DNA from 3 places in the Paenibacillus sp. HJGM_3 genome. Region 2 is predicted to be linked to each of the others. Evidence: riboswitches for the same ligand, from Rfam matches in the RefSeq annotation. Region 2 holds a riboswitch; each other region holds the start of a gene.
The links. Region 2 has a riboswitch for cyclic di-AMP ahead of ACI5FR_RS15790 (KamA family radical SAM protein). Riboswitches for the same ligand answer to the same signal wherever they lie in the genome.
Positions count from the first base shown of each region.

Region 1: another riboswitch for cyclic di-AMP. It lies ahead of ACI5FR_RS01805 (hypothetical protein); the one in region 2 lies ahead of ACI5FR_RS15790 (KamA family radical SAM protein).
Region 3: another riboswitch for cyclic di-AMP. It lies ahead of ACI5FR_RS17190 (TrkH family potassium uptake protein); the one in region 2 lies ahead of ACI5FR_RS15790 (KamA family radical SAM protein).

Region 1 covers NZ_JBJGED010000001.1:416,513-427,160, forward strand. Annotated here, with positions in the region: gene ACI5FR_RS01795 (creatininase family protein) at 1-299, shown strand, start outside; gene ACI5FR_RS01800 (aldehyde dehydrogenase family protein) at 423-1,871, shown strand; gene ACI5FR_RS01805 (hypothetical protein) at 2,273-2,686, opposite strand; cyclic di-AMP (ydaO/yuaA leader) riboswitch at 2,800-2,996, opposite strand; gene ACI5FR_RS01810 (superoxide dismutase) at 3,372-3,980, shown strand; gene ACI5FR_RS01815 (hypothetical protein) at 4,193-4,360, shown strand; gene mutY (A/G-specific adenine glycosylase) at 4,439-5,731, opposite strand; gene ACI5FR_RS01825 (DUF3533 domain-containing protein) at 5,807-7,003, opposite strand; gene ACI5FR_RS01830 (TetR/AcrR family transcriptional regulator) at 7,181-7,798, shown strand; gene ACI5FR_RS01835 (AraC family transcriptional regulator) at 7,897-8,751, shown strand; gene ACI5FR_RS01840 (hypothetical protein) at 8,841-9,401, shown strand; gene ACI5FR_RS01845 ((S)-benzoin forming benzil reductase) at 9,398-10,159, opposite strand; gene ACI5FR_RS01850 (c-type cytochrome) at 10,215-10,595, shown strand.
Region 2 covers NZ_JBJGED010000013.1:32,680-43,327, reverse strand. Annotated here, with positions in the region: gene ACI5FR_RS15820 (sensor histidine kinase) at 1-214, shown strand, start outside; gene ACI5FR_RS15815 (SIMPL domain-containing protein) at 330-1,022, shown strand; gene ACI5FR_RS15810 (metallophosphoesterase family protein) at 1,280-2,158, shown strand; gene ACI5FR_RS15805 (aspartate/glutamate racemase family protein) at 2,141-2,827, opposite strand; gene ACI5FR_RS15800 (hypothetical protein) at 2,824-3,141, opposite strand; gene ACI5FR_RS15795 (ABC transporter ATP-binding protein) at 3,158-4,933, opposite strand; gene ACI5FR_RS15790 (KamA family radical SAM protein) at 5,061-6,275, opposite strand; cyclic di-AMP (ydaO/yuaA leader) riboswitch at 6,384-6,524, opposite strand; gene glnA (type I glutamate--ammonia ligase) at 6,626-7,948, opposite strand; gene ACI5FR_RS15780 (amino acid ABC transporter ATP-binding protein) at 7,992-8,714, opposite strand; gene ACI5FR_RS15775 (amino acid ABC transporter permease) at 8,717-9,391, opposite strand; gene glnH (glutamine ABC transporter substrate-binding protein GlnH) at 9,437-10,240, opposite strand; gene tyrS (tyrosine--tRNA ligase) at 10,497-10,648, opposite strand, start outside.
Region 3 covers NZ_JBJGED010000015.1:882-11,529, reverse strand. Annotated here, with positions in the region: gene ACI5FR_RS17215 (HesB/IscA family protein) at 1-129, shown strand, start outside; gene ACI5FR_RS17210 (YqzM family protein) at 278-412, opposite strand; gene trxA (thioredoxin) at 699-1,049, shown strand; gene uvrC (excinuclease ABC subunit UvrC) at 1,142-3,208, shown strand; gene ACI5FR_RS17195 (CPBP family intramembrane glutamic endopeptidase) at 3,165-4,808, opposite strand; cyclic di-AMP (ydaO/yuaA leader) riboswitch at 5,094-5,241, shown strand; gene ACI5FR_RS17190 (TrkH family potassium uptake protein) at 5,327-6,667, shown strand; gene ACI5FR_RS17185 (potassium channel family protein) at 6,683-7,354, shown strand; gene ACI5FR_RS17180 (cation:proton antiporter) at 7,386-8,627, shown strand; gene ACI5FR_RS17175 (hypothetical protein) at 8,739-9,584, shown strand; gene ACI5FR_RS17170 (M55 family metallopeptidase) at 9,673-10,458, shown strand.

The sequences.
Region 1 (10,648 bases), on a different contig from region 2:
AGCTCGGCATCGTCCCCGGTCATGCAGGGGGCTTCGAGACTTCGGTCATGCTCGCCATGCGCCCGGACCTCGTGCGCACCGAGCTGCTGCCGCTGCCGAACAAGCGGCCGCTTCCCGCCGTGCCGCAGGACCCGTCGGCCGGCACGCTCATCCAGCGGCACGGCAGCTGGAGAGCGATCGACGGCTACAGCGACGACGCCGGCGCTGCCAGCGCAGAGCGCGGCCAGCAGCTGCTCGAGCTGATCACGGGCCGGGTAGCGGCGGAGCTCGTCCGGTTTCACCGCACGACGCTGCCTTAGCCTAGGATCGACAGGAATGTCGATTTTATGACAACAGGTTCCATATAGTGAACTCATGTATTCGTGCTTTATCGTGCTTTAGGAAGCAGGCTATCCCAACATTGAGAGGAGCGAACGTTTCATATGTCTACATACCATAACTTGATCGGCGGCCGCTGGACCGCCGCCCGCTCGGGCCGGGTGCGCCCGGACCTGAACCCTAGCCGTACCTCGGAGGTGCTCGCCCACTTCCCTGAGAGCGACCCGCTCGACTTGCAGGATGCCTTGGAGGCCGCCTCGTCCGCGTATCCGAAGTGGCGCAGCATGAGCCTCGTTGCGCGCGGCGACATTTTGTATCGCGCCGCCGAGCTGTTGACCGCTCGCGCCGACGCCATCGGCCGCGATCTGGCGCTCGAAGAGGGCAAGACGTTCCCCGAAGCGAAGGGCGAGACGCTACGCGCCGCCGCGATTCTGCGCTATTACGCCGGGGAAGCACGCCAAGAGACCGGCGAAGTGTATGCAGCGCAAGACCCGACCACGCTGCTCTACACGCGCCGCGAGCCTCTGGGTGTCGTAGGCGTCATCACGCCGTGGAACTTCCCGATCGCCATCCCGGCCTGGAAGATCGCGCCCGCGCTCGTCTACGGCAACGCGGTCGTCTGGAAGCCGGCGGACATTACGCCGTTGACTGCGTTCCACCTGGCGCAGGCACTCGTCGACGCCGGCTTGCCGGAAGGCGTGCTGAACGTCGTCTATGGCCGCGGCTCCGTGCTCGGGCCTGTGCTCACGGAGGACCGCGCCGTGCGCGGCATCTCGTTCACTGGCTCGAACGCCGTCGGCCGGGGCATCGGCATCGCCTGCGCGACGCGCGGGGCGAAGTACCAGCTCGAGATGGGCGGCAAGAACGCCGTCGTCGTGCTGGCCGACGCCGACCTCGAGCTCGCCGTCGAGATGACGATCCGCGGCGCGATGCGCTCCACGGGCCAGAAGTGCACGGCGACGAGCCGCGTCATCGTCGAGGCTCCGCTGCTCGACGCCTTCACCGAGGCGCTCGCCGAGCGCTGCCGCGGGCTGCAGGTCGGCGATCCGCTCGACTCCGCCACGTACATGGGCCCGCTCGCTTCCGCCGACCAGCAAAAGACCGTACTCGACTACATCCGTCTCGGCCAGGAGGAAGGCGCGCGACTCGTCACGGGCGGCGAAGCGCTGGATCCTTCCGGCTACTACGTCGCGCCTACGGTGTTCGCCGGGGTGAACCCGGGGAGCCGCCTTGCGACGGAGGAGATTTTCGGCCCGGTCGTCGCGGTCGTCCCTGCGGCGAGCATGGACGAGGCGCTGCAGCTCGTGAACGGCAGCTCCTTCGGCCTAAGCTCCTCCGTCTTCACGCGCGACCTGGGCAAAGCGCTGCGCTATGTCGAAGAGGTCGAGTGTGGCATCGTGCACGTGAACTCGGAGACGGCCGGCGCCGAGCCGCACGTCCCGTTCGGCGGGATGAAAGAGTCGAGCTCCAACTCCCGGGAGCAGGGTAAGTCGGCTCGAGAGTTTTTCACCCAAGTCAAGACGGTGTATATGGATCGGCCTGCTTCTGTGTAATAAAACGAAAAGGACCTCAAATCCCACTGCTGAGTGGGTTGAGGTCCTTTCCTTTAGCGGACTGACTCGTATAACCTGCATGGCTCTTCTATCTCTTTGTTCCACTATCCCTTCCGCTCAGGACCAGATCTCCGATTCCCCTATATGCTAACCCGTCATCCGCTTCACAGTTTCCAGTCATACTGTTGCCTTCGCTCCCTCGCCCATTCAAGTCGATTTTGCAGAATTAGAGCAGGAGTCGAACAGGTTTGGACACGTGTAATTCGATTTTGCCTGCTTAATGGAGGACAATCCGGGAGCACTACTCTTAAAACATGATCCAATTTGGCAAACTGGAACTAGAGCACGTTCCCGGCTCGCCAGTCCACTTGCAAGTTGGCAAATTCAAACTGGAGCTTTCCCTACTTCTCCCGAATCGATTCCATCAAAAAAGAAACATCGTTTGTATTCGTATGAAGGACGTACGCCGCACCCAAGCTTTTATAGATCAGCCTCGGGTGTACGGAATGGGTGATGACGTAGATCGGGTGGACCGTCCAGGCCCGGCATATCTGAATATAGCGGCAAGTCAGCGTCTGGCTCGTCTCGAACAGGAATACCCGGCCCACCGGAAACTCCGGCAGCAGCCACGTCGTTTGGTCCACGGTGTCGAGCTCGATGCACTCCGTGGCCCCCAGCTCTCGAACTTTGTTCAGCTCGACCCGGTTATTGACGATCACAGCGAACGGAATGCGCGCCCGCAGGAGCTCGCCGACGAAGGCTTCCCCCGCTTTATTCGGCGCTGCCACCACGATGCGCTCTATAGAGGGTTCCATGCTTCCTTGTCTCCTTTATATGAAATCCGGCTTTTTCCTTTTTCAACAACGGACAAAACAAATAACCGCAGAGGCCTAAGCCCTGCAGCCGACGTCGTCGATCACAAGCTTCATCATCCTCTCTCCTGACGCTTACGAGGTTAGCTGCCGGATTCGGGCGGTGAGAGTCGCCCTACCCGATGCTGTGGAGCTTGCGCTCCAACGCATCAGGATTCACCCCATGCCGTGCCTGTCGGCTCTCACACCGATGCACCGCGTATTGGTTCCCCCGCGCCTCTGCGTTCCGCAGAAGCTTCAGCGATTGTCCGATGGCAGGCAGACTGCGCATCAGGAATCTTGAATTGTATCTTACGCCTGCCGGAGCGGCCTGTAAAGATTACACGTCTATTGAAAACGGCATTGCCGGACTTTTCATTTGACCAAACCATGGCGGATCGGGCGCATGCTCTATGCTGCTCGCTATATCTTCTATTTTCATGGATATTTTCAGAAAATGCACGCCCTAGGTTTGAATGTTGCGAAATCGGGGTAATGCATAATAAAAAGCCGGCCAGCCATACTAGTAAACGGTGATTTTTGGCATCCGATACTTTCGAAACATAAATGTTGAAGATGTTGATTTATGGTCCCGAATCAGGGATAATAAGGGAGTACGAGATACATATCTATTAGGAGGGATTCACGAATGGCACATCAATTACCACCGCTTCCTTACGCCAACAACGCACTGGAGCCTCATATCGACGAGCAAACGATGATGATCCACCACGATCGTCACCACAACACTTACGTGACGAACTTGAACGCTGCATTGGAAGGCCATGCGGACCTCCAAGCGAAGAGCATCGAAGACCTGATCGCCGACCTGAACAGCGTACCGGAATCGATCCGTACCGCAGTTCGCAACAATGGCGGCGGCCACGCGAACCACAGCTTGTTCTGGGAAGTTATCGGCCCTAACGGCGGCGGCGCTCCGACAGGCGCGCTGGCGGACGCAATCAACAGCGAGCTGGGCGGCTTCGAGAAGTTCAAGGAAGATTTCGCGAAAGCCGGCACGACTCGCTTCGGCAGCGGCTGGGCTTGGTTGAGCGTGAAGGGCGGCAAGCTCGTCGTCAGCAGCACCCCGAACCAAGACAGCCCGATTATGGAAGGCGCTACGCCAATCCTCGGGATGGACGTGTGGGAGCATGCTTACTACCTGAAATACCAAAACAAGCGCCCGGACTACATCGCTGCGTTCTGGAACGTAGTGAACTGGGCCGAAGTGGGCAAGCGTTACGAAGCGGCTAAGTAAGTGGAAGTTAACGGACGTCCGGTTCCTTTGGGGGACCGGGCGTTTTTTGTGTGCCGTTCAGCACCGCGATCCGCCTCTTCCCGTGCTCCAAGGTAGATTTTCTACTCTACAGCACCGGGACTTATACGCCCGTCTGCTCCCGTCGTACTGTTTCGGCCCCGTCCTGAATATAATGCAGCGAATGCCGATCATGACGGAGGGACGAACCGCCGATGTCCAAAAACAATCGTGGGAAAGCGCTCTGGAAACTGCCCGCTCGGGCCCGAGGCACATGCCCGGTTTGCGGCTCGACACGCATCAAGCTGCTCTACACCCGGACGCAGCAAGACGGCCAGAAGCTGAAGGTGTGCAAAAAGTGCCGGACCCGAGTCAGCGCGTAGCATCCCAAAAAGGCGTTCGAGAGGAGCACGGATGTGCCGATCTCGAACGCCTTTTTGGTGTATCGTATTCGGACGGGCCTACTTCGGCTGCAGCTCGCGGATAATACGGAGGAACACATTCGGGAACGCGAACCGATCCATGTCAGAGGCGTCAATCCATTGCCAATGGGACGCCTCCGTGTCCCCGACTCTCTCGCCGCCCTCCACGAACCCCTCGAACCGGCAGCGGTACACGTCCAGCTGCCACTGGATGTGGCTGAAGGTGTGCTCCGCCGCCATCAGCCACTCGCCCGGCTCGACGCGCAGGCCGAGCCGCTCCGCCAGCTCGCCGCGCAGCAGCTCGGCGTCGCGGCGCGCGGGCGGCGCGCCCGCAGGCGCCTCCGCGCCGAGCGGCGCGAACAGCGCGAGCTCGCCGCCGCCAGCCGCGAGCGCATCCGCACCGGTGCCTGCGCCGGCGTCCGCCGCCGCCGAGCTCCGCCGGCGGCGCTTGCCCGCGCCGCCCGCGGCCGGCCCACCGGCCGCGGCCAGCGCCGCAGGCGCCTGAACTCCCGCTACGTGCGGGAGTTCCCACATGCGCGCCAGCAAGCCGTCCTGCGGCCGCTGGCGAATGAGGAACCGGCCGCTATGCGCGCCGGTGCCTTCCACGAACGCCACGAGGCGCGCTTCCGGCCGGGGCGGCTTCGCCTTCGCCTTGACCGGCAGCGCCTCGGTCATCCCTTCCAGCCGGGCGGCGCAATGCTCCATCACCGGGCAGGTCAAGCAGCTGGGCGACTTCGGCGTACACACCGTCGCCCCGAGCTCCATCAGCGCTTGATTGAAGTCGCGGGCTTCCCCTTCCGGGATCAGCGACTTGGCCAGCGCCTCGATGCGTACCCGGGTCGACGGCTTCGCGATGTCGTCCTGCAGGAGGAAGAAGCGCGACAGCACGCGCATCACGTTCCCGTCTACCGCCGGCTCGGGCCGGTTGTAGGCGATGCTCAGGATCGCCCCGGCGGTGTAAGGGCCGACACCCTTGAGCGAGGACACGGCCTCAAGCGTATCCGGCACCGTGCCGCCGTAGCCCTCCTTCACCTCCCGCACCGCCGCTTGGAGGTTGCGGGCCCGCGAATAGTAGCCGAGCCCCTCCCATTGCTTCAGCACGTCCTCCTCCGGCGCATCCGCCAGCGCCTCAAGAGTCGGGAATTTTTCCAAAAACCGGTGATAATAAGGAATGACAGTATCGACCCGGGTTTGCTGCAGCATCACTTCCGAGATCCAAATATGATAAGGGTCGCGGCTGCGCCGCCACGGCAAATCCCTTCGATGGGCTTTGTACCAGGCGAGCAGCGGCTCCGAATATATAACCAAGTTGCGATCCGCGGGCTCCATCATAACGCTTAGACTCCTCTACCTGAACAGATTTCGGACATCCTCTTATTGTGCATGGAACCCGCCCGGTTGGCAAGCCTATTGCGTCTGAAGCCCCCCGGATTCTTTACCGGCCGCCGTCCCCGACGCCCCCGCATTCGGGCGCAGCCCGGATCCGAGCAGCACCACACCGCAGCCGGCCGCGATCCAACCCAGGATCGCTCCATTGGATGCGAGAGGCTGGGCCCCGCCGTAGTAGAGCACGTTACGCAGTCCGGAAGCCGCGATCCGAAGCGGAGACCAGGAGTACAACCAGTCCTGCGTCGCCTGCGGCAGGAACTCGACCGGCATGTTCAGCACCGGCATGGAGAAGAACATGAGCAGGACGAGCAGCGCCATCGCCGGGAGGCCGATCCAGATCAGCAACGCGGATTGGAGAAGGAAGAACGCCGCCCCGATCAGCCAGAGGAACAACCAAACGGCTGCCGCATCCGCGAGCGCCACCCCGTACCAGCCCGAAGCCATCCACACGATAAATCCGGACACGAGCGCGAGCACGGCTACACCCGAGACCAACTGCGAGGCTGCGATCCCGAACCGACCCGCCCCCTGTGCAGCCGCTTGGCCGCCGGCCAGGAACAGGAAAGCCGCCGTGACCAAGCTGCCGATCCATATAATCTGCGTGAGCAGCCCAGGTGCATTGCCGCTCGCCTGATTCGCTCCGATCGGATGCACGAGCTGTACCTGCGTCTGAATGGGCGTGAGCATCGCCGTGGCCGCCACGACCGGAATCGTAGGCGAGTTGCCGCCCGCCATCGAGAGCAGCTGCTGCGAGAATCCGGTGCCTACCCCCGCCATCACTTGCTGGAGCATTTGGCTCACCGCCGTCGAAGCCGGCGTACTCATGCCTTCGTTCACGAGAATCTGCACGGTAGCCGGCTTCGGCGTGGCGGACGACAACGACAGGAGACCGGCGCTTAAGTCTGCCGGCAGCACGAGTGCGCCATAATACTTTTGCTCATCCAGCCCTTCACGCACGGCGGCTTCCGATGTTTCCACGATCCATCGAACCGGCATTTGCCCGTTCCCCAGCAGCTTTTCCTTCACCATTTCCCCAGCCGCCAGCGTCGAGCCGTTCGGCAATTTGACCGGCTGATCGAGCACTGCAATCGCGACCGGCAGCTCCTTGGGCTTCGCCCCCACAATCGAGCCCATCATTGCGAGCCCGAAAATCGACAGCACCAAAAGCACCACAACAATTCCGATCCAAAGCAGCTTTTGCTTAAACAATCCCATGTTTGCACACCCCTTATTTCAATTAACATGTTGTTGATTAATGTTCACACTGTTAATTATAATAAGAGTACCATTGCTTGCAATAATCAATCCCAGCACGCATTGTTAACTATTCCACACAAGGTTTGTCCACTGTTCATTATCTCTGAAAACTTTTGAAACCCGAGGTGAAGCCCTATGAGCGACAAGCCGGATCGCCGTCAAGCCCGCACGAAGCAAGTGCTGCTACAAGCGCTGTTGGAGTTGATCGAGGAAAAAGGGAGCGACCAGATCACGGTAACCGATATTTCCAACCGGGCCGATCTGAATCGCGGAACGTTCTACCTGCACTACCGCGACGTACCCGACATGCTGGAGCAGATCAAGGATGAAGCGTTCAACCGCATTCAAACTTTAATAAAAGCTCTTGATCCCCGGGAGCTGCTAGAGCATTTGAACCAGGGAAAGGCCTACCCGAAATCCGTCCGGCTCTTCGAGGAATTCGCGGCCCATCGGCTCTTCTATCAAGTGATATTGGGGCCGAACGGGGATATGTCGTTTCTCAACCGGGTGATGGAGTTGTTCCGGAATCATTTGTACACGAAATTCACCTACGAAATCGAGGAATCGGGCCGGCTCGTCCCCATCGATTACCTAATGGCTTACTCGATCTCGGCGAATTTGGGCGTCGTGCAGCATTGGATCCGGAACGGGATGCAGCAATCTCCCGAAGAGATCAGTCTGATTTTGTCCAGCCTGATGAATTACGGTCCGCTCGTGGCAAGCGGCTTGAAGCTGAAGGTCGCCCAGCCTTGACCGGTCTCCGGATGGCTGCACCGTTCGGCTTTTTCATTGTCAGCGTTCCCGCCCGTGGGCTATACTGGATTTAATTGTTAGTGGAAGAGAGGCCCTCTATGTTAACGCCCGGTGAAATTGCGGCTCAACTGAATCGATTCGTGTTCTCCCTGCTGCTGATCGGCCATCAGAAGACAGAGGTGTCCTGGTCGCAGCCGCTCCGAGCGATCCGCCACCACTCCTTTTGGCTCATTGTGAAAGGGCGGGGGACGTTCACCATCAACGGCACGCTCTACCCGGCGGAACCCGGCAAGCTTTTTTTCTTCTCGCCCGGCATGATCGTGGAGCGCAATACGGATCCCGAACAGCCGATCGAATACTACTTCGTCCGGTTCCATTATAAGGAGACGTACGAGGAGAAGGAGCAGTGGATCTCGCGAAGCGCGTCGGATTGTCCTTTTCCGCTGGAGGGGATGTATTCGATGCAGAACACGCCCCAGCTCATCTACTTGATGGAGCAGCTGTTCGCCTTGTGGCAGCGGCGGGGGCATATGAACGCGATGCGGCGCAAAATTTTGCTGCTCGAGTTTTTCCTGACCCTCCTGCAAGACTTCCGCGCCCAAAAGATCGCCGGCGACACGACGGCCGCCATCGAGCTCACCCAGGAGTACATGGTGCAGCATTATCAGGAGCCGCTTACTCTGGAGCAGCTCGCCCAGTTGGCGGGACTCAGCGTGAGCCACTACTCCCGGCTGTTCAAGAAGTATATCGGGTACAGTCCGATCGACTTCCTGACCCATCTGCGCATGGACCGGGCGAAGGAGCTGCTCGTGCTGTCCGATTACCGGTTGAAGTCGATTGCCAACAGTGTGGGGTACGTGGATGAGTTTTATTTCAGCCGCATTTTCAAAAAAGTGGTCGGCTTGTCCCCGCGCGAGTACGCCAAAAAGCACCGGGTCGAGCCGGCGCATTAAGTGCGAGTAGCGGCCGGGTGACGCGGCGTGCTTAAGTTGACATCATTTCGGACAAATAGTAAGCTTACGTTGGTTCGAGGTGATGATGCATGGATATTCATATGGATACAGCCAGGGCTTATACGCCCTATCTTCTTATATGGGGCGCGCAGTGGATCCTGCAAGCGCTGCTACAATATAGCGGGAACGCGGAGCCGCCAAGTCTCGCGGTGACCGTCAGTCTGTGGACAGCCGTTGCGCTTAGCGCGGTTGTTTTTGTGCTGCGCTTGGCCAGGGGACGGAAGGAGCCGGCGGCGAAGGAGTTAACGAGCTCTCCCCGTTACCGCGCCTCTTCTTTCCTCGTGCCGTTAGTGGTCGTACTCGCTTCGGCCGGTTTGCTGCTGTACGTGCAGCCGCTGTCTTACATCCTCATCGAGCTGCTGCGGCCGCTCGTTCTGGCGCTGTTGTACAGCCTGCTCGGGGTCTGGCTCCGGCGCGAGCTGATGTACCTCGGCGTTTGGCTGTGGGCGCTGACTGCCGTGCTCGCCCTCTGGTTCCTGGGCTACGCCTCTCTCGTGCTGCTGTTCTTCGGAGGACTGAGCCTGCTCGCCTGCGCCGCGATTCTGTGGATGCACCCTGTAGGGCAAGCAGAGTCAGAGACGGCGGCTTAATCGCCCAGCGTACGGACGTCGAGCAAGCTTCCCGTCGCGTGCGTGCGGTCGAACAGCGCCTTCAGCAGCTTGCCCGCCGCCGTGTCGGGCGATTGAAGCCCGCCCTGTTCCTTCAGGGCGACGAAGCGTGCATGCTGGGCGAAATTACTCGGGTCCGTCGAGCGGATCGCCTGCTGCATGCCGGTATCGACGACGCCCGGCGCGACGGACAGGATGCGCACCGGATTCGTCCGGTTCGCCTGCTCTAGCCCTACGGCGCGGGTGAACATGTCGAGCCCGGCCTTCGCGCTGCAATAGCTGCTCCAGCCCTCATAGGGGTTGCGCGCCGCTCCGGAGGAGACGTTCAGCACCGCCTTATCGCCGTTGCAGTCCGCCGTATGGCGTAGGAAGGCGGCGGTCAGCACCATCGGCGCGATGAGATTGAGCTGCACGCCTCGCGCGATCTCCTCTGCGTCGCACCGGTCCGCCGGAGCGATCGGCTGAACGATGCCGGCGTTGTTGATCAAATAGGCGGCTTCGAGCTCCTGCGGCTTCACATCGCGGAAAGCCCAGCCGATCAGTTGCTCCAGCCCCGCCGTGTGCAGCAGATCGTACGCGATCCATTCCAGCGTTGCCTGCCGGTTCGCTGCCTCCGCCAGCAATTGGGCGTTCTCTTGGCGGGAGATGGCGGCGATCCGGGTGTCCGGCTGATCGAGCAGACGGCGGACGAGCGCTTCGCCCAAGCCTTGCGAAGCTCCAGTTACGATGATGAGTTTCATAATCGTTTATGCTCCTTTTGTATGCTCACTATATCGATTCGGAGGCCAAACTCCTATGTCCACTATAAAGTTTTCCCCCTCCCTGCTCAATCGCACGCTTCTTGTGTCCCTCGCCGCAGCCGTCTTCATCGGACTGCTGTCGGGATGCGGCGCCAAGTCCGGAGGCAGCGAAGAAGCTGCCGGGAAGCCCGAGCTGCTTGCCGCCGCTTCGGCGGATACGCAGGCGATCTACAAGAAACGCTGCATGTCTTGCCACGGCGACGGCCTCCAGGGCCGGATCGGCCCGAAGACCGATCTGACGCAGGTCGGCGGCCGACTCACGGCCGAGCAGATCGAGGCGCAGATCCGCAAGGGCGGGAATGGCATGCCGGCGTTCCAGGATCTGAAGGCGGAAGAGATCGCCGCTCTGCGCGATTGGCTGGCGGGCTTGAGGTGACGATTCGGCCTTACTTGGGGACGGGACCCACTCTACCTACTACAAACAACAAA
Region 2 (10,648 bases):
TAATAACGGTCCTGAAATCCAGGAGGAAATCAAAGATTCCCTATTCGAACCTTTTGTCTCCAGTAAAAGGGACGGCACCGGGCTCGGCCTGGCGATCTGCAAACAAATCATGGTAAAAAATTCGGGCGATGTGACCTTTACATCGAGTGCAAGCGAAACAACATTTTTCATAAAATTTACGATTGAAAAAGAAAGCATTGCGCTTCCCTCATAACCCATAGCCGAAGACATATTCGGAAAATCTGCGTTTCCTCCTCTGTCGAGCATGCCGCCCGCCGCCTGCCCATACATTAGAGTAACTAATCGGATTTGGAGAGGAGATGGCCCACATGGTGAGCAGGTATTCGATCGAGAATGCGAGGGCAGGGCAGCAGCATGACGGGGGAACGGCGGCTTCGGCCCATGCGTACTCCACACTCGAGGTGTTCGGGGAAGGCACGGTGTCCGCGGCCGCCGACCGGGCGACGATCGTACTCGGGGTCGAGACGGAGAAGCCGGATCTGCAGGCGGCGCTTGAAGAGAATGCCCGGCAAATCGCGGACATCATTCAGGCGTTGTACCGGATGGGGATTCCGGCCAAGAACATCCAGACGAGCGAATATCGCATCGAGATGCAGTACGACTTCGTGGAAGGCAAGCAAGTGTTTCGCGGGTACCGGGTCACCCATATGCTGACCATAACCGCCGACCGTGTAGCCGATACAGGGCGGATCGTAAACGAGGCAGTCACTCATGGCGCCAATATTATCCGCAGTATTACGTTCTCGATCTCCAATCCGCTCGCCTATGAGAGTCAGGCGCTCACTCTGGCCCTGAGGACTGCGCGATTCAAAGCGGAGACGATGGCCACCACGATGGGAGTCCGCATCGGAGCGACACCGTACAAGGTGCAGGAGCTGTCGGCATCCACCGAGCCCATCCCATTCTACAGCGCCAAGGTGATGGCCGCAACGACCACCCCGATCCAGCCGGGTCAGCTGACGGTCAAGGCGACGGTGCGCGTCTGGTATTTTTTTGCCTGACCGGTTGTCAGCTTAGGCGGATGCCGCGATAATAGAGGTAATCTTGGCTAATCCGACAAAGGAACCGAACTTATGGCAGACACTACGCGTATCGACTGTATGAAATGCTCTTATTTCTATGTAACGTGGGATCCGAAATTTCCGAAGGGCTGCAAGGCGTTTGGCTTCAAAACGCAGACGATGCCGAGCCTAACCGTGCTGTCGTCCTCTGGGAGCCCCTGCTTGAAGTTCGAGCCCAAGACGCCGGGAGGTGTCCGATGAAACTCGCTTTCGTAGGCGATATCCACGGACGCGTGCTGCATACGATGGCCATACTGTGCGCTTGGCAAATGAAGCATCGGGTGAAGCTGGATGGCATCGTTCAGGTAGGCGATCTCGGTGCATATCCGGAGCCAAGCGAAGAAGTGCGGCAGGAAAAGTATGTCCGCCTCGACGCAGCCGAGCTTGATTACAGCCGGATGCTCCGCGCGACGGGTAAGCTGGCCGACGCGATCCGCTATGTAAGAGACCGGCATTTGAAGCCGATTCACTTCATTCGGGGCAATCATGAAGACTTCGATTGGCTGACCAGCTTAGAGCAACAATCGAGTCAAGGCGTGGCCGGCGCAGACCCCTTCGACATTTACCGGTACGTGGCAGACGGCACGATCCTGCGGCTGGGCTCCGTTACGATCGGTTTTCTAGGAGGCATTCAGACGGCCTCGGATAGTCCCCAATCGATCCTTCCGTCCGCTTATACACGGCTCCTTGGGCAATCCCCCGGAAGCTTGGACGTCCTGGTCACGCACGACGCCCCCTATGGCATCGCGACCAATTATCACGGCCATCTTCAAGGCTCTACGCTCATTACCGAGCTGATCGAGGCGATTCGACCGCGCTATCTGATTGCCGGCCATTACCACCACATGAACGGGCCCAGGCGCTACGGGGATACCACCTACTTGGGCTTGAGCGTGTTGGTCGATCTGAAGGAAGACGCGCTGGAGAAAAAAGTCCAGCCTGGCAGCCTCGCCATTCTGGACACGGATTCGAATGTTCTGAGCTATGTGACCGACGATTGGCTAGCGGAGTTTCGTGCGGGGTTCGACTTCGAGTCTTTTGTCGAGCAATTGAGGCGTTCAACGCCGGCGCTCTAGCTGAACCGCCTGCTCCAATCGGCTCATAAGCGCATCGAGCGGATTGCCGATCCGCACGCCGGTTGTCCGCTCCACCCGCCTCGCCGCCGTGGCCATCGACAACTGGGCGGCATAGATCGCCGCATTCGGGCGCTGTCGGACAAGGCGGCTCAGCCCATCGGCGACGGCCGTATGATATTCTTCGGTTCTCCCCCGCATGAACAGCTCGAACGTACCGTCCAGCATATCGTGCTCCGCTTGCACCTCGCTCCCCGCCTGCTTCGCATAGGACGACAGCCGCTTCATCGTACCCTCAACCGTGCTCGGATTCGTGAAGACGAACACCAGAGACCGGTTCTCTCGAGCTGCCTCCGCGAACAACGGCTCGTCTATCGCGATCACCGGGATCGACGGGAGCGCATCGTTTGCCGGCACCCGCTCCTCTTCCTTCAACATCGCCGCGAAGTACGTACACGTGATCAACAGCGCATCTGCATGACAGCGGGTCATCCAGTTCAGCGTCTCCACGACTTTACGCTCCGCCTCTGCCGTGCGGAAATCCGCATCCCGCTTAATGCGGTCGAGTCCGGGATCCACATAGTGGACGAGCTCCACCTCGTATTCCATCAAAGCTTGCTCGATCGCCTCAATATTGGCGTGATGCGCATGGTAGCATGCGATTGTCTTCATCTCCGATCCCCCTTAACCGGCCGCAGCAGCAACGCCCCGATCAGGAGGCATCCCATTCCGGCCGCCCATATGATCCCGGACCAAGCCAGCTTGAGCGAGTTGTGAATCGAGGAAGCCGCCCGGTCTCCCCGCGTGTCCAACACCTCGAACACGCCGATGAGCGCCCAGGCGAGCAGCACGAGATGCGCGAGCATCCAGCCGAACCCGCCGTTGCGGCTCTTCACCCACAGGATGAGCATGAACAGAATAGCCACCGTCATCACCGTGCCGACGCCGAGCTTCAGCAGCCCCGGTACTTCCGCTTCCATAACCATGTTGCCTGCCCTCCTGTCAAATCGCGAATTCCTTCATCTCCTGCTTGGTCCAGTATTCCATAAACCGCCCCTTCGAGTGCAGCAGTTCCCGAGGCGTCCCGTGTTCGCGAATCTCTCCGTCCTCCAGGAAATACACATAGTCGACATCCCGGATCGTAGACAGTCTGTGAGCTATAATAATCGTCGTACATTGGGACGCCCACTCTTTCAGGTCGGTCTGGAACATGGACTCAGTCTCCACATCCAACGCGGACGTAGGTTCATCCAGGATAAGAACCGAGGCATTCCTCATCACGGCCCGCGCGATGGCGATGCGCTGCTTTTGCCCCTGCGACAGCTTAATCCCGCGTTCGCCTACCTTGGATTCCAACTGCTCCGGCAATTGCGCAATGAACGAACGCGATTGAGACAGCTCCATCGCCCGTTCAATGTCCGCCTCAGCCGGAGCCTCCGCTCTCGAGCCTAACGCTATGTTATCCCGGATCGTCCCGTCGAACAAGTATACGTCCTGCGAGACCGCCGCCAGGTTGCTCCGGTAAGAGCCCAGCCGGTACGATTCAATCGCGGTCCCGTCTACCCGGATGGTGCCGGACTGCGGTTGATAGAATCGGTAGAGCAGCTTCACAATCGTACTCTTCCCTCCGCCGCTCGGGCCTACGAATGCGACCGAGGAGCCGGCCGGGATCGTGAAGCTGACGTTATTCAATACCCTTCGGCCTTCCTCATATTGAAAGCTGACGCCTTCGAACGAGATGGACGGAGCCGGCGTCGCCAGTTCCCGCCCATTGCCGTCGTCCTCCGGGTCCAGCTCCATGATGTCCAGCAGCTTCTCCGCTCCGGCGGATACCTTTTGAAGCGAATTAATGATCTCTACAATACTGGCGAACGGAGCCGCGGCCTTGTCGAGCAGCGTGATGAACGCCACGAGACCGCCCACCCCGATGTCCCCATTGACCATCATGAATGCGCCTACCGTAATGCCGATCAGGAAACCGAGTTTCTCCGGAATCGCTCGCACCGCTTCCCGGACCGCCCACATTTTCTCCATGGATATCCACAACGGGATACTGATACCGAACACTTGGTTCACCTTGCGCATGGTCGCTTGCTCCAGCTGATTCATCTTGATCTCCCGCATCCCGGCGAGCGTCTCCCCTATATGGAAAAACCACTCCCGCCCCATCTCTTGCTGCCGGGCGACGAGATCCTTATACCGCTCCTTGATGATCAAATTGCTGACCAGCTGCAGAGGGCCGACCGCTAAGGCGATCAAACCCAGCACCGGATGGACGACCATCAAATAGAGTCCGACGGACACGAACGAAATCGGCAGGGAGATCAGGCGAAGCACGTCGAACACAATGAAGTGCTTGAACACCTCAAGCTCGTTAAACAAAATATTTTTGGCGTGGGAGCTGTTCTTGTTCTCATGGTAGCTTAGCGAGAGCCGGGTGAGCTGGCCCAGTACCATCTCTCTCATCGCAAAGACGATATTCGTATTCACGATCTGGTTGAACACGCGCGCGGTCAGCGTGCACACGATACCAAGCGCAATGAAGCCGGTGAACGCGATAAGCAGATTCCAGAGGGATTCCTTCGGAATATTCGGCGCCAGATCGAACAGCCTGCGGTTCGTCTCCGCGAACAGCAGTGAAGCGGCAGTCACCCCGAGTTGAAGCAAGATAACCGTGATGTAGAGTCCCTTGAAGCGGCTGACTAGATGAAGGAACTGCTTGAAGCCTCTTCGCCTTACCAGCTGAATGACGCTGCGTTGTTTGGAACTGGACTGCACATATTCACGCTCCTTTGGCTTATGGTTGCTCATTTTTATGGAATTCGATGGAAACGATGGATTTCCTTTAACCAAAAAAAGAAGATCCCTCTCGGTAGCTCGGGATCTTCTTTTTCGCCATGAACTCTTAGTGACCTTGGGATATCGGCTGCTTTCCCTCCCTGGTTGCGGCTTTGACGATTCGGATGTTCGCTGGGAGTTCCGGCATGGCATTGACGGATTTGACTGCGTCGGTCTTCTTCTTCGGCTTCTCCCAGTACTTTTTGTTACCGGGCAAATCGTCGAACCATGAAGCCTCGTCCGGGCAATCCAGCGTCATAAATTTACCGTAGTCTCCGTCACGGGATTGATGGTATTTCAGGTAAGCTTTCCCATTCTCGATCGCCAGAATCTCGATTTTGCCCGAGGTATGGCTCATCGAGAGCCTTACCTGTTTGCCTAGTCCGGATGTGAGGGCTTTCGCTTTCTCGACGATCTCGTAAACCTCTTTCAATGGCAGGACGAACGCCTTGTTGCCCGCCACCGGCCGGTTTACGAAGAAGTAGTACGGCGTGACGCCGGCCCAGGAAAGCCGATCCAGCAGCTCACCAAGCACCGTCGGATCGTCGTTGATGCCGCGCAGGACGGGCGTCTGGTTGACCACGATCGCGCCGGCCTGGTGGAGCGCCTCGAATCCCTTTATCGCTTCGGCCGTGATTTCGCGCGGATGGTTGATGTGAGCCATGACGTAGATCCGTTTCTCAGGTGTGGAATGCTCCCGGATAAGATCCAGCAGGCCTTCGTCTTCATAAATGCGCATAGGGTTGAAGACCGGGAGCTTCGAGCCGAGGCGGATGATTTTGACGTGGTCGATCGCGCGCAGCCGCTCGAATATCGTCCTTAACTTTGGTGTGCCGAGGATCAGGCTGTCGCCTCCGGTTAGCAGCACGTTGCTGATCTCAGGATGCTCCGCGATATACTGCAAGCCGGGCTCCACATCCGACACGGCTTCCTTCACGTCGTTGCGGAATAGGCGTTTGCGGAAACAGTATCGGCAGTATGCGCCGCAAACCTCGGACACGATCAGGAGCGCGGTAGAACCGTACTTGTGCTGGCAGCCGGGCACCACATAATTGGTATCCTCGTCCGAGGCGTCCCATCGGCCGTACTCCCCGAGTTCGTCCTCGTTAGGGATGACCAGCTTGCGGATCGGATCGGCAGGATCGTTCCAATCGATCAGGTTCAGGTAATAATCGTTTACTCGGAATACGAACTTCTCCGTGATGCTTTTGAGCTTTTGGCGGTCCTTCTCCGGAATATGCGTTAACTTGTCGATGTCGGTGATGTACTTCGGTTGTGCCATATGAACCCTCCTCTTTGTGAATTTCTTTCCCGGCAATGCTGTATCAGGCAATAAAAAAGACCCGCCGCACGGGTCAATAGACAGCGGAGCAGAAGTCCGCCGTAAAATGCCTGACCCATCCAAAGCTGACGAGGTTAGCTGACGGACTCGGGATAGATGGTTCCCTACGGTCCATATGGACCGATACGCCCCAATAAAAAAATGGTTCCCCCGCTTTCCGGTCACCCGGAAATTAAGCTCGGTTATAGTTCTAGGAAAGAACTTACATAGGATTACATTATCAAAAGAATATGCATCTGACAACTTTATTTTTTTGTACAAGTTGTCTGTAAATAATTTGTAAATTATAATTACAAATACTTTCCGATCTCCCAGGGATGCACTTCGGCAGCGAAGGCATCCGCTTCAGCCTGTTTGTTCTGAACATAAAATTCGAACAAGTGGTTGCCCATGACGTCGCGGATCATCTCGTCCTCCTTCATGTGATCCAGGGCGGCCCTCAAGTCGCGCGGATAATTCTCGAGTCCGCCGGCTCCCTGATCCGCCACATCCCTGTTGTAAAGGTTGCCGACGGCTTCCGGCGGCAGCGGCGTTTGACAGCGGATTCCCTCCAAGCCGGCTTTCAGCATAACGGCGAACAACAAATAGGGATTCGCGGTCGGATCCGGCGGCCGGTACTCTACGCGGGTTTGCGGTCCCCGGGCGCCTGGAATCCGGATCGTCGCCGTCCGGTTGCTGCGCGACCACGCGATGTTCGTCGGCGCTTCATAACCGGGCATTAGGCGCTTATACGAATTCACGGTAGGATTAGCTATGGCAGACATTCCTTTCGCATGCTGGAGCAGGCCGGCGATGAAGCGGTTCGCCGTCTCGCTGAGCCCGCTAGCGGAATCCCGGTGGTAGAAGGCGTTAATGCCGTCCGCTCTTTGCAGGGACAGATTGCAGTGCATGGCATTGCCATTGCGGCCGGAAAACGGTTTGGGCATGAAAGAAGCAAATAACCCGTTGCGGCTCGCCACATGGAGCACGATTTGCTTAAAGGTTTGCCACCGATCGGCAATCTCAAGGGCGTCGCCGAACCGGAAATTGATCTCGTGCTGGCCGGGCGCGACCTCGTGATGCCCGGCTTCAATGCGAAAACCATGGTTACGCATCACCTCCATGATCTCCATGCGTGTCCGTTCTCCACGGTCCAACGGGAATACATCGCAATATCCGCCCGTATCGTGGACGTCTACCGTTGGGTTTCCCTGGGCGTCGAGCGGAAACAGAAAGAACTCGCCCTCGATCCCGACCTGCAGCATGAAGCCTAATTGTTCTGCTTCCTCTAGCGAGCGCCTCAGCATGCTTCTGGTGCAGCCCTGCGCCGGTACACCTTCCATGTCGCACACGTCGCAAAAAACGGCAGCGACAGGCCATTCCCCTTCTGCCGACCGCCACCGCTGGAGATGCAGGGTGCGCGGGTCCGGTATCAGCAGCAGGTCCGATTCCTCGACACCACTGAAGCCCGCGACGGACGACCCGTCGAACAGAATCCTCCCTTCCATTGCCGTATCCCATTCCTCACGGTGAATCATGAGTTGTTTCGCCGCACCGAACAGATCGGTAAATTGAAGGAGCAAGTATTCGACTTCCATCTCCGCCAGACGTTCCTTCGTCAATCCTCGATTCATGCGTTCCTCCTTAAACACCGAGTTTTCTTTCAAACGTGCTAACCTAGAGAATCTTGCTCAGAAACTCCTGGGTGCGTTCGTGCTGCGGACGGTTGAACATATCGTCGGGAGAGGCCTCCTCGACGATTTTTCCCTTGTCCATGAACACGACTCGATCCGCCACTTCACGGGCAAAGCCCATTTCATGCGTAACAACGATCATGGTCATGCCCTCCCTAGCCAGCGTTTTCATAACGCTCAGCACCTCGCCGACCAATTCAGGGTCGAGGGCGGAGGTCGGCTCGTCGAACAGCATGATCTTGGGGTTCATTGCGAGCGCGCGGGCGATGGCGACCCGCTGCATTTGTCCGCCGGACAGCTGATGCGGGAAGACGCCTGCCTTGTCTTGCAGACCTACCTTCTCCAGCAGCACCAAAGCGATATCGCTCGCTTCCTTCTTCTTCAATTTCCTGACCTTGACGGGTGCCAGCATAATGTTGTCGATCACGCTCTTGTGGCTGAACAGGTTAAAGCGCTGAAACACCATCCCGACCTCGGTACGCAGCGCATTGATGTCCGTTTTCGGATCACGAAGGTCGTGTCCATTCACGACCGCTTCTCCGCCGCTGATTTCCTCCAGCAGGTTCAGGCAGCGCAGAAACGTGCTTTTCCCCGATCCGGACGGACCGATGACGCACACCACTTCGCTTTCCGTGACGTCGCAGTCAACACCGCTCAGCACCTCAAGCTCATCGAACCGCTTAGTCAGTCCTTTGACGTGAATCATCGTTATCCAATCCTCCTTTCGATCGATCGCAGAATGAAGGAGATGGCGAGAGTGAGGAGGAGATACATGACGGCGATAATCGTATAAATCTCGAATGCGTTAAATTCGGTCGACACGATCTCCTGCCCGTTCCGCATCAATTCGCCGACGGCAATGATCGATAGCAGGGACGTATCCTTCAGACTGATGATGAATTGATTGCCCAGCGGCGGAATCATCCTCTTGAAGGCTTGCGGAAATACGATGTGTACGAAGCTTTGCGTCTTGGATAAACCCAGCGAGCGGCCCGCTTCGTCCTGCCCTCTGTCGATCGATTGGATCGAACCTCTCACGATTTCGGCGATATAGGCGCCCGCATTTACGGCGATGACGATAATCCCCGCCTGAACCGAGGAAATCCGAAATCCGGTCGTTTGCACCAGCAGCTGGTTCAAGCCGAAAAACAGCCACACCGCCTGCACCAGCAGAGGTGTGCCGCGAATGGCCTCGACATATACCGTCGACACCACTCGAAGCAGTCGTTTCCGGGATAACCTGGCCAAACCCGCCAGCAGTCCGATGGCAAAACCGATGATGAGTCCAAAAACCGCGATCAGCAGCGTAAGCTCCAAGCCTTTCATCAGGTAGGGCAGCGAGGCAATCGCACTGGCAAAATCCAGGTCAATGCTGGCTGTCATCCGGTCGCCCTCCCCTTTGCTTTCTCATAATAATAAACGGCTTCCTCATTTCGACGGCGCTTTACCAAACCATTTCTCGTAAATCTCGTCGTACTTGCCGCTGTCCTTGAGTTCTCCTAGCACCTTATTCACCTCGGCGACTAGCGGGCTTCCTTTGGGAAAGGCGATGCCGTACTGCTGTCCTTCCAGAATGTCTCCGACGGCTTTCACTTTGTCATTGCCTTTGGTTTTGATGAAGTAGAGCACGTTCGGAGAATCGAAAACGACCGCGTCTACCCCTTTGTTGATCAGCTCCATGTACGCCCCGTCAATGTTCGGGAATGGTTTGACTTCCTTGATGCCGTCAAGCGCCTTGACGTAGTCGAAGCTTGTGGTGCCGGACTTGGTCGCGATCGTTTTCCCTTTGAGGTCGTTCACGCTTTTGATGTCCTCGTTGTCGGTGCGGACCAGGACCAGGAGGCCGGCATTGTAATACGGTTCCGCGAAATCGACCTTTTCCTTCCGCTCCTCCTTGATCGTCATGCCTGCCAGAGCCGCGTCTATGCTCCCCGACTGCAGTGCCGGAATGAGACCGTTGAAATCCATCGGCTTCAGCTCATACTCCAGGTTCAGTTTGGCGGCGATCGCGGCCCACAGATCGATGTCGAACCCCTCGTATTTTCCGGTGTCCTTGTTCAGGAACTCGAAAGGGACAAAACTGGTGTCGGTGCCGACGGTTAACTTACCCGTCTCCGACGCGGATGCGGCTTGCGCTTCCGGCTTCTCATCGGCTTTCCCGCAGGCAGAGAACAATGCAGATGCCGCGATCAGCAGACAACCCCCAACGTTTACCCATTTGGTTTTTTTCAACTTTTCTCCCTCCTTCACTTTTTCAGTTGAAAAAGAACGCAAAAAGGGACCCTACCAACCAAGGCCCTCTTCGCGTTCCAATTCAAGAAACGGACCCATCTTCGCTGCGGCGTTCGTGCTTTTTGCATTATAACAAAACAATATGCATCCTACAACCCAAATATGCGAATTAAGTTGTTTGTTTATATCTTCCACACATTCTATTCAGAAAAAAAACTGCCGACCCTCACCGGGTCGGCAGCCTTCACGCTTAGCCTTATTCGAAGCGAACCAAATAGTAATTTTTCTTCCCTCGCCGCAGCACGACGTACCGGCCGTGCAGCCGCTGGCCCTCGCCGACAACGGCGTCGATGCTCGTCAGCTTCTCGCCGTTCACATAGACGGCGCCGCTCTCGATGTCCTGCTTCG
Region 3 (10,648 bases), on a different contig from region 2:
AAAGGCATCGACGTGATCGTCGCGAAGGACGAGCCGCTGCTCGACGGTGTGAAGATCGATTACTTGTACGGCAAGGAAGAGGGCTTCATGATCTTCAATCCTAGCCAAGGCAACCACGGGGACCATTAATCGGTCTTACATATGTTACGACATGGAGGAGCCATCCGAGCGGGTGGCTTCGTTTTTTGGGTTCTATCGGGGGAGCTGGGCCACCAGCCAACACAAAAAGAGCCACCCGAGGGTGGCCCTGTCTGTTCTGTTCGTCGAGAGTCGGCTCTTATATGTACAGCTTAATAATCGTAGCCGCAAGCGCCATTAAAAAGAAAAATCCGAAGGTCACACCCAGCCCGATGCCTACATCCAGGAAATCGTTGCTAGGTTCTTCGTTGACGTGAAGTCTGGGGTCATTCATACAAGTATGCCTCCTACACCCTTTTCCTTATGCGTTCAGTATACCCAAGGTGCGCCTGCCTTGTAAAGCTCAAGAAAGTGACAATTGTGCAACAATTGCAGAACTTTCTCGATACCGATCGCTAACTTTTCCTAGTATGCACCTTCATACATCCCCTCATGCACCCTGAATTATACAGCCGCCCGGGCTCATGATCAACCTCGAGTTGAGGCACACTTTACATGTTGACCAAAATTGATTAATATTACAGCATACCCGTACTTACATTTTATAAGTCGGACTTGGCATTTACCCAAAGCGCTTAAGGAGGACATCCAATATGGCAATCGTCAGCGTATCTGACCAATCGTTCAAATCCGAAGTTGAAGGCGGCGGAACCGTCCTTGTAGATTTTTGGGCCCCTTGGTGCGGCCCTTGCAAAATGATCGCTCCGGTACTGGAAGAGCTCGACCAGGAAATCGGCAGCCAGCTCAAAATCGCGAAAGTAAACGTCGATGACAACCCGGAATCGGCCGCTCGCTTCGGCGTAATGAGCATTCCTACCTTGATCGTGTTCAAGGATGGGCAGCCGGTTGACAAAGTGGTGGGCTTCAAGCCGAAGGACGCGCTGAAGAGCGTGGTAGGCCGCCATATGTAAGCTTGGTCCTCATGGGGGCTGGGAGCAAAGAGAAGGCTCTTTTTCGGCTAGCTGAAAAAGAGCCTTTTATTTCTTGGTGGAGGGGAACGTAAGTGAAGGACGACCGCAAGGCGGTGCAGACCGCAATCCGCAACAAGCTGGCGCTCCTGCCGGCGCAGCCGGGCTGTTATCTCATGAAGAACAAGGACGGCGTCATCATCTACGTCGGCAAGGCGAAAGTGCTGAAGAACCGCGTGCGGTCCTACTTCATGGGCAGCCACGACGCCAAGACGCAGCGGCTGGTCGCGGACATATGCGATTTCGAATATATCGTGACGTCGAGCAACGTGGAAGCGCTCATTCTGGAGCTGAACTTGATCAAGCAGCATCAGCCCCGCTATAACGTGCTCCTGAAGGACGACAAGACGTTTCCGTATATCAAAATTACGAATGAGACGCATCCGAGATTAGAGGTTACTAGGAAGGTGTTGAAGGATAAAGGCAAATATTTCGGCCCTTATCCGAACGCGTTCGCGGCGCAAGAGACGAAAAAGCTGCTCGACCGAATGTTCCCGCTGCGCAAGTGCAAGACACTGCCGGAACGGGTATGCCTGTATTATCACCTGGGGCAATGTCTCGCACCGTGCGAGTTCGATGTGTCCCAAGCGGAGAACGATAAGCTCGTCCAGCAGATTACGAAATTCCTGAACGGCGGGCATGAGCAGATTAAGGATGAGTTGACCGAAAAAATGCAGACCGCGGCCGAGGAGCTGAACTTCGAACGGGCGAAAGAGCTGCGCGACCTCATTCACAGCATCGACGCCCTGATGGAGAAGCAGAAAATCACGATGGCCGACCGGACCGACCGGGACGTATTCGGCTACGCGGTGGACAAGGGCTGGATGTGCGTGCAGATTTTGTACATCCGTCAGGGTAAGCTGATCGAACGGAAGACGTCGACGTTCCCGTACTATAGCGACGCGTACGACGACTTCATCTCGTTCGTCACGCAATATTACGGCGACAACCCGGCGTTGCCGCGGGAGATTTTCCTGCCGGTCGAGACGATCGAAGCCCCGGCGGCTGACAAGGGCATGCCGGCTGGAGAAGCTGCCGCCGCGAAGGAAGCGTCGGTGTCGGCGGCGGCCTTGGTGGCGGCTATCTCCGCCGAGTCGGCGGAGAGCGACCTACAGGCCGACGCCGACCACACGGCCGACGCAGCGGATGTAGCCGACGTCGGTGGCGTCGATACTGCTGCCGCCGTCGCGGCCGGGGAGGCATCCGCCGAAGCGCCGTCCGCCGCCACCGTAGCCAGCCGCGACGCGCGCGAGGCGCTCGAGAGCTGGCTGAAGGTGAAGGTGGTGCAGCCGCAGCGCGGGCTGAAGAAGCAGCTCGTCGGGATGGCGATGGAGAACGCCCGGGTCGGGCTGGAGGAGAAGTTCCGTCTCATCGAACGGGATGAAGGCCGGACGGTCAAAGCGGTCGAGAACCTCGGCCAATGGCTCGGTACCGAAGCGATCCGACGCATCGAGGCGTTCGACAACTCGAACATCCAGGGCACCGATCCGGTGTCCGCCATGGTTGTCTTCGTCGACGGCAAGCCGGACCGCAAGGAATACCGCAAGTTCAAGGTGAAAACCGTCCGAGGACCGGACGACTACGAGACGATGCGGGAAGTGATCCGCCGCCGCTACGAGCGGGTGCTGAAGGAGAGCTTGCCGCTGCCCGACCTCGTCGTCGTCGACGGCGGCAGAGGGCAAATCTCGGCCGCCTTGGACGTGCTAGAGAACGAACTGGGCCTCTATATCCCGGTGTGCGGCCTCGTGAAGGACGAGAAGCACAAGACGGCGCAGCTCATGATGGGGGATCCGGCGGAAGTCATACCGCTCCCGCGCGACAGCCAGGAATTTTATTTGCTGCAGCGTATCCAGGACGAGGTGCACCGCTTCGCGATCACCTTCCACCGGGAGACGCGGGCCAAATCCATGGTCGCCTCCCGGCTCGATTCGATCCCGGGTATAGGCGAGAAGCGGCGCAAGGCGCTGCTCAAGCATTTCGGATCGATCAAAAAAATCGGAGAAGCGACCATCGAAGAGCTCCGGTCGCTCGGAATCGGCGAGAAGCTGGCCGTCGACATCAAGAAGGCGTTGCAGGGGGAAGAGTCGACCCCGACGACTTGAGCCGGGCGCCGCGACGACGGTGCCACCACCAGATCGCGCCGGCTACCAGCGCCGGCGAGGCCAGGTAGACGATGCCGGCGAGCGCCAGCCCGGCATCCGAACCGCCGATGAGCGGCAGCGCCATCAGCGTGCTGTCAATGACGGCGTGGGCGAAGAGCGCCGTCAGGAAGCCGTACTTCAGCATGGCATAGCCGAACAGGAGCCCAAGCAGCGTAACCTCGATCAGCCGCGTATACACCGGATAGATCGGATACAGCGTGTGGTTGAACGCCCAGATCAGGCTCGGCGCGAGCACGGCGATGAACTTATGCCGAATCAGACGATGGAAGAAGGCGACGCCGAATAATCGGTAGATCGCCTCTTCGGATATCGCCGCAGCCCAGGCCATGAGCGGGAACAAGCCCGGGTGCAGCAAGTTGTAGTACGAGCTGCTCGGGTCGTTCACCGACCACATGCCGAACCCCGCCTGCGCGATCCACAGCATGACGCCCTGCAGGCCGAGCATGAACAAGGCGAGCCCGTAGCCGCGTCCCATCGAGCGCAGCGTCTCCCGGCCGAACTCGGTTTCCCCCCAGCGAGGCCAGGCGGCGCCATCGTACACCCGCCACATGGTCGTCCCTGCGGTGAGAGACAAGTACGTAACCAAGCCCAAGGCAGCCGCGAACAGGGTCGAGATGATCGATAGCGCGATCGCTGTCGCATGACCGCTGAACGGATCCGGGCTTTCGGAGAAGCCGAGCGCTTGCATCGCCGGCAGCTGGTTCCAGTTGTTCAGGGCGTACAGCCCCACGAACACCAGGGCGAGCAGAACCCCTCGGCGGAACGCCGTCACCTTGCGCAGCCGGATCGCATAATAGATCGCGCCTAACGCCATGATAGCGGTCAGGATCAAATTCCAGCGCGACATGCCGCCGGAGGCCGATTCCTGTCGGTCCAGCCAAGCCTTGTAGGCGTCAGGCGCTTGAAAGCCCGCATGGTAGGCGGTTACCTCTAGTCCGCGCACTTCCACCTCGCGCTCCAGTACGGCGTCTCCTATGCGCTCTCCCGGGATTGTGAACACATAGCGGTAAGGATGCTTCGAATCCGGCCCTCGCACGGTGTATGATTGCGGCAGTAACGCATTTTGCCTCAAATAAGTTTCCGCGATCCGTTGTCCCTCTTCCTTGGCCGGGGCCGAACCGACCGCTTGCCTGCGCCAACCGGCCACGGCGCCCTTTTCCATCTCGATGTCCACCAAGTAACGAGCGCCGGAGCTATTCTCCATCTCCACCTGCCAATATTCAACCGGATACAGCGTCCGGTAGCGTTCGGCATAAGCCGGTGCGAGCTTTTCTTTGGTTAAATAGCCGCTCAGCACGGTATCAACCTGGAACGAGACCGGGCCGACGATACGGAAAGGGGAAGTTCCGCCGGTCTGCTGCTTCACCCACGCTTCTGCGGCCGCGGCAGCCGCCTGCTTCGTCAGAGCGCGGTCGGTTTCGACCGAGAGCTTGGTGCCGTCTCGTCCGTTAGCGACAGGCAGCCAATTGGTGGCGACGAACAGAGCGAGGCCGATCACAGCCAAAGCGATCCAGCGATAACGGTTTACGAATATGCGCATACAAGAGCTCCTTTTTAAGACCGCTTCCGAAAAATTTTGAAACTTGGATAAACTTGGTCGGGGATTCGTAATTAAAAGTTAGCACACCTCGCCGGGAAAACCAACTTTCCCTCCTCACCTCTATTATTATGGCTAAAACGAAAGAAACCGCTCAATAGTTCAGGCTAGTCGATGAAAAGAATGCTCTGGCCTCGCCAATTCCTGAGTGTTAACGCTTTCCGAGCGCTATTTCGGCCCAAAAAGACTTTGTACTACGCTGGGAAGAGGACTATAATACGAATCAATTGAACAAAAAAGCCGAATTTCCAAGGGAAAACGGGGGAACCATTTAAGTAGGGGTGAATTTTGCCAGCGATGCTCGGCATCGTCAGCGAATAGGGTGGCCTGCCACCCGAATCCGTCAGCTAACCTCGTAGGCTATGACAGGGAACCAGACCGCAAGGGCATTGGGCTTCCGATGCCTTTTTTCTGCTGCCTTCCTCCCGTTTTTCCCAGGATACAATTGAGGTGACCCCAGCTTGAGTGTAACGAAAAAGTTTCTCCAACTTACGCCTCCGCAAATTTTGGCGCTTGGTTTTGCGGGGATCATCCTGTTAGGCGGGGTCTTGCTGTCCCTTCCGATATCTTCTTCCAGCGGACTAGGCCTGGACTTTATCGATGCCCTCTTCACTTCTACATCGGCGACATGCGTGACGGGACTCGTCGTCGTGGATACGGGCACTTATTTCAGCGTATTCGGTCAAGTTGTCATTATGATCCTAATCCAGGTCGGTGGACTCGGCTTCATGACGATGGCGACGCTGATCGCGCTCGTGCTCCGCAAAAGAATCTCCCTGAAGGAAAGGCTTATCCTGCAGGAAGCGATGAACCAAGGGAGCATGGAGGGCATCGTACGTCTCATTCGCAAGGTGCTGGTGTATTCCCTCACGATCGAATTGACGGCTGCGCTTCTGTATGCGATCCGCTGGTCGTTCGATATGAGTGTCGGCAAGGCGGTGTACTTCGGGATCTTCCACGCAGTCGCCATGTTCAACAACGCCGGATTCGATATTTTCGGCGGGTTCCGCAGCTTGACGATGTATGTGGATGATCCGATCGTGAATCTGGTGACGATGCTGCTCATTATTTTGGGCGGGCTCGGGTTTATCGTCATCTCGGATGCGATTGAGTACCCCAAAACTCGCAAACTATCGCTGCACTCGAAGGTCGTGCTGTCCGCCACATCGTTCCTGATCGTGATCGGCGCGATTGTCGTGTATGTGTTCGAATATACGAATCCGGCTACGCTGGGTCCGCTGGATTGGACGGGCAAAATTTGGGGCGCCTTCTTCCAATCGGTTACCCCGCGTACGGCTGGAGCCAATACGATCGATATTGTCGGGATGAGGCAGGCGACGCAATTTTTCACGATCATCCTTATGTTCATCGGTGCATCGCCGGGTTCGACGGGGGGCGGGATCAAGACGACGACCTTCACTACCTTGATCGGGGCCGTGATCGCCATGATCCGCGGGAAGGAAGACATCGTGTTGTTCCATTACCGGCTCGCGAAGGACCGCATCTACAAGGCCATCACGTTGACCATTGTTGCGTTGTCCCTGCTCGTGTTCGTGTCGATGGTGCTGTCTACCACGGAGGATCACAACTTCCTGATGATATTGTTCGAGGTAACTTCCGCCTTCGGTACGGTTGGGCTCACCATGGGACTTACGCCCGACTTGACGGTGTTCGGCAAAATACTGATCATGCTTACGATGTTCGCGGGTCGACTCGGGCCCTTGACGCTCGCTTATGCGCTTGGACCTAAGGCGGAGAAAGAGCTGTACCGGCACCCGGAAGGCAAAATTATTATCGGTTAGGGGAAATGAGTAACAATGAAATTAAAACAATTCGCAGTCATCGGGCTCGGCCGCTTCGGCTCCAGTGTGGGGGCGGAATTGATCCAGCAAGGCTTCGAGGTCATGGGGATCGACAAAAACGAAGAGGTCGTAGACGAAATGTCGGATAAGCTGACGCATGTCGTGGCCGCCGACTGTACGGACGAGGAGACGCTGAAGGCGCTTGGCATCCGCAACTTCGACTGCGTTATCGTGGCGATCGGCGACGATATCCAGTCCAGCATCCTGACGACGATCCTGCTGAAGGACTTGGGGGTGCAGACGGTCGTGGCCAAGGCGCTGTCCGACCTGCACGGCAAAGTGTTGGAGCGGATCGGTGTGGACCGCGTCATTTTCCCGGAGCGGGAGATGGGTATCCGCGTCGCGCACCAGCTGACCTCGCCGAACCTGCTCGATTATATCGAATTGTCGAAGGATTATACGATTGCCGAGCTGTCCGTGCCGAAGTGCTTGAACGGCCGGTCGCTAAAGGACTTGGATCCTCGCGCCAGACACGGCTGTAGCGTAGTGGCAATCAACAAGAAGGGCGGCGTCATCATCGCCCCGAACGCGTCGGACGTGCTGAACGAGAAGGACGTTATGGTCATCATCGGCACGAACAAACAGATCGAACAGTTCGAGAACGAACTGGAGACGGCCAAAAAGTAGCGGAATTTTGCGATCAAGGGGTTGAGCTTGCATGGAGCAGGATACAGGAATCGTGATCGAGCATGTGCTGCTGCTCCTCGTGCTGATCTTCGGCCTGGGCATGGTGTCGGGGAAACTCGCTTCGGCGCTGCGCATCCCGGATGTCGCCATGTTCCTGGTGGCGGGGATCGTCGTGGGACAAGGCTTTCATCTAGTGAATGAACCGTCCACCTCGTTCACCAATCAATTCATCCTCACCTTGGGCTCGGTCCTCATCCTGTTCGATGGGGGGCGCAATATCCGCTTGTCGGGGCTGCGCAAGGTGTGGGTCACCCTATCGCTGCTAAGCGTGCCCGGCGTGTTGATCACGGCCGGGCTCGTCGGCTTGACGGCGCATTATGCCCTGGACTTGCCTATACCGTATGCGCTGCTGCTCGGCGCGATCATCAGCTCGACCGATCCGGCTACGATCATTCCGGTCTTCCGGCAAGTTCGCATCCGGGAGAAAATCCGCGAGACGGTGGAGAGCGAGTCGGCGTTCAACGATGCGACCGGCTCGATCTTGACGTTCTCGATCATCGCCTACATCCTGGGTACCGAAGAAGTGTCATTCGCCGGCGCCAGCCTCGATTTTGTCATCTCGGCGGCCGGAGGTATCGTGCTCGGCGTGGCGTTGGCGTTGATCGCCGTATACTTGGTTGCCCATTCCCGGATCGGCACGCTGCGGGAGTATACGACGATCGCGATGCTGACAGTCGCCATAGCCGCGTACTTGCTCGGCGAGATGCTAGGCGTCAGCGGATTCATGGCCACCTTCACTGCCGGGCTCATCTGGGGCAACAGCTCGCAATTCGGCCTTCGGATGGAGGACAAGCATCACGAGATGGCACACTTCACCGACAACGTGACGGCGCTGATGCGGATGCTGATTTTCATTCTGCTAGGCAGTCAGGTCGACTTCGCCCATGTGTACGAGTATTTGTGGCCGAGCCTGGGTGTCATGGTCGTGTTCATGTTCGTCGCGCGTCCGCTGACGGTGTTCCTCTGCGCGCTTCCGGACAGGCGAGCCGAATGGACTTGGCGGGAGCTGCTGTTCATGTGCTGGGTGCGGGAGACCGGGGTAATCCCGGCGGCATTGTCGGGCATGGTCGCCGGGCTCGGCATCGCACATACGGACGCGATCGCGTCGGTGACGTTCCTGGCGATCCTGCTCACGATTCTCGTCCAGGCGAGCACGACCGCATACGTGGGTCGCAAGCTGGGGCTGGAGGAGAAGGCGGGAGCGCGAGGTTGAGCGGTTGTGTCGCGTTAGAAGGATGCTCGTACCAAGTTAACAATATCCCCTTGTAGGGAGGGCCATGGAGAGGTAGGATGGGAGTATCTTAGCATTCGGGAGGTCCGGCCCATGTCTATTATTCGCATGCCAACAGGGTATTACCGTCAGCACGATGCCGATTTCACGCAGGAGGTGCCGGCCGAAGGCTTCGGAGGCTGGGAGAAGGCGGAGCTCGACTTCGACACCGCGCGTTCCGCTATCGTCGTGATGCACGCGGCTGATTGCGGCACGCGGGAGCAGGCGCCCGGGCGATATCGCTCGGTAGAATACTTGACACGCTCCAATACCATCGCCGAGACCGTGTTCCCTGCTCTGCTGCGGGGCGTGCGGGAGGCGGGGTTGCGCGTAATTCACCTGCCGTTTCCGGGCGGCTACTACCAGGAGCTGCCGGGCTACAAGGAGACGGTGGCGATCACGGAGCGGCGCCGGCAGTCGATCGTACCGGCGTCTCCGCAGCCGCAGTCTCGGCTAGCGAATCCCGAGGAATCGGTGCGCGCCCGCCTGCAGCGGTTCCGGCGCGACCACGTATTCCCGGGCCGGCACAACGCGGAAGCGAACGCCTTTGCACCGCCGTTCCGGTTCTACGCGCAGGCCGAGCCGCTCCCGCACGAGCCGGTCGCCGAGAACGAGGCGCAGCTCTTCGCCTTATGCGAGCATTATGGCATCGAGCACCTCGTCTACGCAGGCTTCGCCATCGACGGCTGTCTGCTCACTTCCTCGGGCGGGATGCTCGATATGGCGCGTCGCGGCTTGATGTGCTCCGCGATCCGGGAGGCGGTGACCGCAATCGAGACCAAGGAGAGCGCCCGGAACGAGACGGCCAAGGAAATCGCGTTGTGGCGGGTCTCGATCGCTTTCGGCTTCGTCTACGGGTTGGACGACTTTCTGCTAGCGCTTCGTTCGGATCGGACATAGAGTTGATTTTTTGACAAGTTATCGTCTCGCCGGAGTGGTTTACCAAACGATGGCTTCACGTTATAGTGAAGACGGGAGGTGTTGGCAGGTGAAGGTGTACATACTGACCGACATGGAAGGGATCAGCCTGGTCTACCATTGGAACCAGGTCAAGCAAGGGCATCCGTTCTACGAACGGTACCGGTCGATTCAGGCCCGAGAAGTAAACGCTGCCATTGAGGGAGCGCTTGAGGCTGGGGCTACCGAGATCGTTGTGAATGATGGGCACGGGTCCGAGGACTACAATTTGCTGTGGGAGGAGCTGCATCCGAGCATCTACCTGGAACGGCCGGCTTCCAGCCGCAGCATCCTTCCTTCGCTCGACAGCTCGTTTCACTCGATGCTGTTCGTGGGGTATCATGCCATGGAAGGCACGCCGGCTGCGGTCATGCCGCACACACAGAGCTCGGAGAACTGGCAAGCGTACCGGGTGAACGGCCAGGTATACGGCGAGATCGGGCAAATGTCGCTGATCGCGGGCGGCGAGTCGGTGCCGGTCGCGTACATCAGCGGCGATCGGGCCGCGGTCGAGGAGGCGCGCGGCCTGTTGGGCGACGATCTGCCCGGCACGATCGTCAAGTGGGGGTTCCCGGGCGGCCGCGCCCGGAGCTTGCATCCGGATGAGGCGGTTCACCGCATCCGGGAAGACGTCGCGAAGGCGCTGCGCCAGGAGCGGCGGCAGCCGCTGGTCCGCGAAGCGCCGTACGAGGTGCAGGTGACGTTCAAGTCGACGGCCAAGGCAACCGAGTTCGCCGGGCGTACCGGTGTGGAGCGCGTCGACCCGTTCACGATCAGCAAGACCGTGCAGGATGTACGGCATATTTTGGATTTATAAGGAATGGTTTTTTCTGCAATCCCCGGGCCTCGTATAGCCCCGGGGATTGTTCGCGTTGAGCCGGTTATGAGCAGCAACGAGCGGGATGAGGCGGACGGAGGAGCTGTAGAGTAGAAAAGTTACCTTCGAGATCGGGAAAACGCAGCCGGGGGAGCTGTAAAGTAGAAAAGTTACCTTAGAGAACGGAAAG